3 regions of the Mesorhizobium sp. M0001 genome follow, and region 1 is predicted to be linked to each of the others. Evidence: predicted binding sites of a transcription regulator. Region 1 holds the regulator's gene; each other region holds the start of a gene.
What was found. The regulator PhoB, encoded in region 1, activates phosphate uptake and scavenging genes when phosphate is short. The targets are predictions, from matches to a motif close to TGTCATNNANCTGTCAT.
Positions count from the first base shown of each region.

Region 2: the regulator PhoB is predicted to act here: its motif matches at 958-974, upstream of NKK50_RS22755 (DUF1045 domain-containing protein).
Region 3: the regulator PhoB is predicted to act here: its motif matches at 1,578-1,594, upstream of NKK50_RS10570 (ceramide glucosyltransferase).

Region 1 covers NZ_JAMYVS010000014.1:93,165-95,362, reverse strand. The annotation lists gene NKK50_RS27335 (ROK family protein) at 1-923, shown strand, start outside; gene phoB (phosphate regulon transcriptional regulator PhoB) at 954-1,643, opposite strand; gene phoU (phosphate signaling complex protein PhoU) at 1,660-2,198, opposite strand, start outside.
Region 2 covers NZ_JAMYVS010000009.1:1,242-3,439, reverse strand. The annotation lists gene NKK50_RS22760 (alpha-D-ribose 1-methylphosphonate 5-triphosphate diphosphatase) at 1-173, opposite strand, end outside; gene NKK50_RS22755 (DUF1045 domain-containing protein) at 209-916, opposite strand; gene iolB (5-deoxy-glucuronate isomerase) at 1,071-1,883, opposite strand; gene NKK50_RS22745 (hypothetical protein) at 2,065-2,198, opposite strand, start outside.
Region 3 covers NZ_JAMYVS010000003.1:147,733-149,930, forward strand. The annotation lists gene NKK50_RS10565 (O-succinylhomoserine sulfhydrylase) at 1-315, shown strand, start outside; gene NKK50_RS10570 (ceramide glucosyltransferase) at 327-1,478, opposite strand; gene apaG (Co2+/Mg2+ efflux facilitator ApaG/CorD) at 1,700-2,092, shown strand.

The DNA.
Region 1 (2,198 bases):
GCCAGGTGGTCGCGGAAGAACAGCGCCGGCTCGACACGCTGACCATGCCGCGCGACGAGCTGATCGGCGAATGCGTAGCAATCGTCGGGCGGCGTCTCGCGGACCCGGACCTCGATGTCCAGAGCATCGCCCGCATTGCCATGGGCATCCAGGGCATCACCGATTCGCAGGCGCGGGCCATGCTGTGGTCGCCAATCACGCCACTGACCGACATTGCCTTCGCCGACATGTTGGAAGCGGAATTCGGCATTCCTGCCACCATGGAGAACGACTGCAATATGATGGCGGTGGCCCTGCAATGGCGCCAGCCCGAGCGCTACCGCGACAATTTCATCGCGATCCTCTTGTCGCACGGCATCGGCATGGGGCTGGTGCTGAAAGGCGAACTGTTCACCGGCACCCATTCCTCGGGCGGCGAGTTCGGCCACATGATCCACCGTCCGGGCGGCGCGCTCTGCCGCTGCGGGCGGCGCGGCTGCGTCGAGGCCTATGCCGGAAACTACGCCATCTGGCGCAGCGCCAAAATGATGAGCGAAGATGCCGAGCCGGTCGATATCGGCGACGCTGATATGCGCGCACTCGCCGCGCGCGCCCGCGAAACCGATGGCCCGGAGCGCGAAGCCTATCGCAAGGCCGGTGAGGCGCTCGGCTTCGGCCTCGGCAGCCTGTTTGCACTGATCGATCCGGCACCCGTCGCCATGGTCGGCGTCAGCGCCGCCGCCTTCGACCTGATCGAACCGGCATTGCGCGAAGCGATCGCCCAGACCGCCGGCGGCCAGCACTCGAAATCGATCTCCTTCGACACCGAGCCCAACGAGCTGCCGCTGATCCGCGAAGGCTGTGCCATGCGCGCGCTCGGCTTCGTCGATCAGGAGATTTTCGCGCCGGGCATTCAGGCCAAATCCGGCAAGCATGTCGCCTGAATGGCCGGCAACGGCGCGACGCGCAGCATCCTAGTCTTCCCTGATCGCGTAGCCGGCGCCGCGAATGGTACGGATGACATCCGGCATGCGGCCGTTGTTGACCGCTTTGCGTAAGCGCCCGACATGGACGTCGACGGTTCGCTCGTCGATATAGATCGTCTCGCCCCAGACATTGTCGAGCAGCTGGCTGCGCGAGAACACGCGGCCGGGATGGCGCATCATGAATTCGAGCAGCCGGAACTCGGTCGGTCCGAGCCTGATCTCGCTCTTCTTGCGGTAGACACGGTGCGACTCGCGGTCGAGCACGATGTCGCCGACCTTGAGCACGCTGGACAGCACTTCCGGCTTGGCCCGGCGCAGCAGCGCCTTCACGCGCGCCATGAACTCCGGCGTCGAGAATGGCTTGACCAGATAGTCGTCGGCACCGGTGGACAGGCCGCGCACGCGATCGCTTTCCTCACCGCGCGCGGTCAGCATGATGATCGGCAGCCGCTCGGTTTCGGGCCGCACTCTAAGCCGCCGGCAGAGCTCGATGCCGGAAACAGCGGGCACCATCCAGTCGAGCACCAGGAGATCGGGCACGTTTTCCTGCAGGCGGATCTCGGCCTCGTCGCCGCGTGTCACCACCTCGACCTGATAGCCTTCGGATTCGAGGTTGTAGCGGAGGAGCACGCCCAGCGGCTCCTCGTCCTCCACGACCATGATGCGTGGCGCGATCATAGGCAGTTCACCCTCATCAGGCCGGCGTGGCCATCGCCGTCTCGTCCTGCTTCGGACGATTGGCGGGCAATTGCTGGCCGGTCAGCACATAATACGCATTTTCGGCGATGTTGGTGACATGATCGCCGATGCGCTCAAGATTCTTGGCGCAGAACAAGAGATGCGTGCAGGCGGTGATGTTGCGAGGGTCTTCCATCATGTAGGTCAAGAGCTCACGAAACACGGACGTGTATTTGACGTCGATGCGCTCGTCGTCATTCCTGAGTTTTGCAAGCGCTGCCGCATCGGTGGCGGCATATTCCTCGACGACGCCTTGCACCTGGATCAGCACCAGTTGCGCCATGGCATCGATGGAGTGCGAGAGGTCGCGCGGCGTGACGCTCAAGCCCACGGTGCCGACGCGTTTGGCGATGTTCTTGGCGAGGTCGCCGATGCGCTCGAGGTCGCCCGCCATGCGGATCGAGCCGACCACGGCGCGCAGATCGTTGGCCATCGGCTGGCGCTTGGCGATCAGCGTGATGGCGCGGTCGTCCAGTTCGCGCTGGCGCGCATCCA
Region 2 (2,198 bases), on a different contig from region 1:
AGGCCGGGAATGATGTAGTCGCCGCCCATGTCCTCGCCGCCCATGCTCCCGCCGATTTGGCCGGTGCCGGCGTCGATGCCGGAGATAAAACCGTCGCGCAGCACGAGCGACCCTTCGACGATCTCGTCGGCAAGCACGATGCGGGCGTTGTGGAGAACGGTTTCGGCGGTCATTTCAGGCAGTCCTTGCTTACTCGGACGAATTGTGGTCAGGCAGTTTTTCGGGCAGCTCGGCGGCCGAGCGCATGATGCGAAAGCACCATGAACGGAGCGCCCGGTTCGGTCTCGACGAACAGCGTCAGCGCATCCACCAGCACCGGTTGCCGCAGCACCTGCGCAAAGAGGCTGTCGATCGCTGCGCGCAGACGTTGGCTTTCCTGCGGCCCGGCCCGGCCGGACAGCGTCATGTGGAAACGAAAGGTCTCAAACACATAGGGATAGCCCCACTGGCAGAGATTGCGGAACTCGGCTGGCTTCAGCGAATCCGGGCTGCGCCGCTCGATCTCGGCCTCGGTGAGCGGCGCGCGAAAACGGTCGAAGCTAAGCACGACATCGTCGGCGAAACGGTTGAGCGGCGGCAGCGGGCCTTCCGGCACCAAAGCGAAGAAACCATCGATCTGGCTGACGACCAGGCGCGGGATGGTGACCGTCGGCGTTGCTTCGGCAAAGGCGTCCAGCGCCGCGCGCAGCGAGCTTTCGGTTTCGTTGGCGGCCAACCGGAAGGGCGCTTTCAGCGTCGCATGGAAACCGTAGCGCCGCGCCGATGCGGTGTGAAAGGCGACTTCGGCCGCCGACAGCTCGCCCACCGCCTCGACCGGCCTGGTGGCGGCGCCAAAGGGGTCGCGGCCCAGCCAGTTGGCGGCGAGCCGCGCCAGCGGTTCGTCCTGCCTCGGGGTGAAATAGATGGCGTAGCGCATCGAAAAAAATCCTCGTCAGCCCGCTGCCATAGGTGATTTCCATGACGGATTGACGAAGCTTATGCGGGTTTTCGAAGGCAAATCGACCCCGTGGATCGTTAGCCGACGATTTTTCGCTGCTGGACCAACAGCTTCTGGCGCAAGCGAAGGCCGATCAGGCCTTCATGAGCCATTCGTGCTCGGGCGCGTTGTGGAACTTCCACGTCCGCTTCGGCCCGGCCATGACGTTAAGGTAATAGAGGTCGTAGCCGTGGCAGGCGGCGCAGGGGTGATAGCCCTTGGGCACCAGCACAACATCGCCGTCCTCGATCGCCATGGCTTCGTCCAGCTCGCGGGCGCCGGTCTTGTCGGCGTCGGTGTAGACGCGCTGGAAGGCAAAACCCTGCGGCGGGTTGAGGCGGTGGTAGTAGGTTTCCTCAAGATAGGATTCGGCCGGCAGGTTGTCCTGATCGTGCTTGTGCGGCGGGTAGCTCGATGTGTGGCCACCGGGCGTGATGACCTCGACCACCAGCAGCGAGTCGGCGGGCTTGCCCTCGGGCAATATGTTGGTGACGTAGCGCGTGTTGGTGCCTTTGCCCCGAGTCTCCTGGCCGAGGTCGTCGGGTGCGATGACGCGAACGGGCAAGCCGCCGCCCAGGCCCGGCGCCGAGCAGACCGCGAGTTCGAGATCGGTGTCGGCGGTGACCGACCAGTCCGAACCCTCCGGAATATAGACCGACCACGGCTTGCCCTCGAAGGGCGACATGCGCTCGCCGAGCAGGCCGAGTTCCTGGCCGCCGGCCCTTGCCGTGCCCTTGCCGGTGACGAACACCAGGCAGACTTCGCGATCCTGCGTCTTGCCGGATGCGGTCTCGCCCGGCTTCAGGCGGTGCAGGTCGAAGCCGACATAGGTCCATCCGGCGCTGTTGGGCGTGACATAGGCGACGCGGCCATGGCCCTTGTCGGCTTTGACGAGCAGTTTCGACATGTTTTGTCTCTCCTATCGCAAGTCTTCGAGGTCGGCCTCTCAACTTCGTCATCCTAGAGCGAAGCTCCGTCGCGAAGACCCTAGGATGACGAAGCGAGGGACGTTCCGGCCAATCACCGACGTAGGCGATACGCCAGGTGTCGAGTGTCCGACCCGCAAGCCCTTCCGAGCCACGGCCGCTTCATTCCTTCGGTTCGGCGTCCGCCTTCGCTTCGCCGGTCTTCGGTCGATCAGGCGCAGCCTTGCTCTCCTCCACCGGCTTGTAAAGATAGAAGAACTGCCACACCGCGTAGGCGGCAAAGCCGAGCGCAATGA
Region 3 (2,198 bases), on a different contig from region 1:
GCCGACCACCCGCAGGCCGACATCGTCAAGAAGCAGATGACGGGCGGATCGACGCTGATCTGCCTCGACGTGAAGGGCGGCAAGCAGGCGGCCTTCGCCTTGCAGAACGCGCTCGACATCGTGCTGATCTCCAACAATCTCGGCGACGCCAAGAGCCTGATCACCCATCCGGCGACCACCACCCACAAGAACCTCAGCGACGAAGCTCGCGCCGAGCTTGGCATCGGGCCGGGAACGCTCAGGCTGTCGGTCGGTCTTGAGGATACGGACGATCTGCTGGAGGACGTTGCGCAGGCGCTGAAGGCAGCCGGATAGGCCGCGAGGCGTCACGCTCCCGACGAAACCTCTTCCAGTTCGGCCGTCTTGGTGCCGATGGTCATGATGTTGCCGCGCCAGTCGACGGCGCCGCTCAGCCAGCCGCGCGCCCAGATGGCGGGAAGCATCATGTCGCGCACCATCATCGCCGGGACCATGCGCAGCGACAGGTGCCAGCCCTTGGCCGCGGCCAGCGCGCATTCGGGAATGTAGGCCGCCGCCAGCACGGCCAACACCGTGGCCGGCAGGCTGACGCCGGCACTTGCTGCCGCCACCAGCGCCAACGCCAACGGCACGGCGACGCCGGTCAGGATCTCGGGTGCGAAAAACAGCGGGAAAGTGACGCGGCGCAACCGCGCCCAGCGCGCCTGACGCGACCAGATGTCGGCAAGTCGGCGCTGCCCCAGTGGTTGCTCGAAAGGCGAGGCAACGAGATTGACGCGCAGGCCCAGTCCGTTGACCAGCTTGGTTGCAGCAGCATCCTCGGCGATCTCGGCGGCCAGCGCGCGGATACCGCCATTGGTATCGAGCATCGGCTTGTTCCACAGCATGCTCTTGCCCTGGGCAAAGCCGAGGCCAAGCGCCTCGCCGGCATATTGCCAGCGCGCCTGCAGCGTGTTGAGGAACGCGCATTCGACCTCGGCCCAGAAGCCATCCGGCCGCGAGCCGATCGGCGTCGAGCAGATAAGCCCGGTATTGGTCCCCCAGGCCGCCATCAGGTGCTGGACGTAATCCCTAGGCATCAGCACGTTGGAATCCGCCAGAATGACCCAATGATTGCGCGCCGCTTCCCAGCCCTTGACGCAGTTGTTGAGCTTCGGGTTGCTGCTGACGCGGTCGTCGCCGATCAGCAGCCGGGCCGGCACGTTGGGAAACAGGACGATCGCCCTGTTTATCAGTTTGACGACGGGATCGTCGGCGTGAGCGACGCAGAAGATCAGTTCGTAGCGCGGCCAGTCGAGCGAGAAGGCTCGCTGCAGCGTCTCTTGTGTGAACGGCTCCACGCCGCGCGACGGCACGACGATCGAGACCGGTGGCTGCTCGTCGGACGGCGGAGGGATAAGGCGACGCGCTTGCAGTTTCGACGAAGCAAGCAGGATGCTGGCGAGATTGGAAAGAAGCAAAGCGGAGGAAGCGAAGGCGGCTGTGAGAGCTGGTTCCATGAGATCTGGTCACTCCGGAAAGGCCGCTCGCGGCTGCTTTGTCAGTCGACAGATGGGCCTTGAGTCGCCGGCAAGGTTTGCGCACACCAACACTGTCATGTGTCACTTAAATGACATTGTTTGTCGGCACCTCCGCTTTGAGGCTGGCAGGACATGCCGTTGTGCGCGTATCAAACCGCATAGCGCGACAAATGTTCCTTGCCGCGCAACCGGAGCAGCCCATGTATCGCGCCGTCACGCGCAACATCGAAGTGCAGGTCAGACCGTTCTACCTGGAGGACCGCTCGGACCCGGCGGAGAACCGTTATGTCTGGGGCTACCAGGTGACGATCGACAACCAGTCGGACGATTTCGTGCAGCTTATGTCGCGTTACTGGCACATCACCGACGGCAGCGGCCGGATCGAGGAAGTGCGCGGCGCCGGCGTGGTCGGCGACCAGCCTGAGCTCAATCCGGGCGACAGCTATCAATACACGTCAGGCTGCCCGCTCTCGACGCCCTCCGGCTTCATGGTCGGCCACTACACCATGCGCAACAAAAAGGGCGAGACGTTCGACGTCGCTATTCCCGCGTTTTCGCTGGATCTGCCGGGGACGCGGCGGACGGTGAATTAGGGGTTTTCTCCCCATCTCTATACGGGGAGGAATGCCCGGCAGTGCAATGAGGGGCGCCGCCGGACTCATGAGGTTATCTTCCACGCACATGACGTAGGCTATGCGC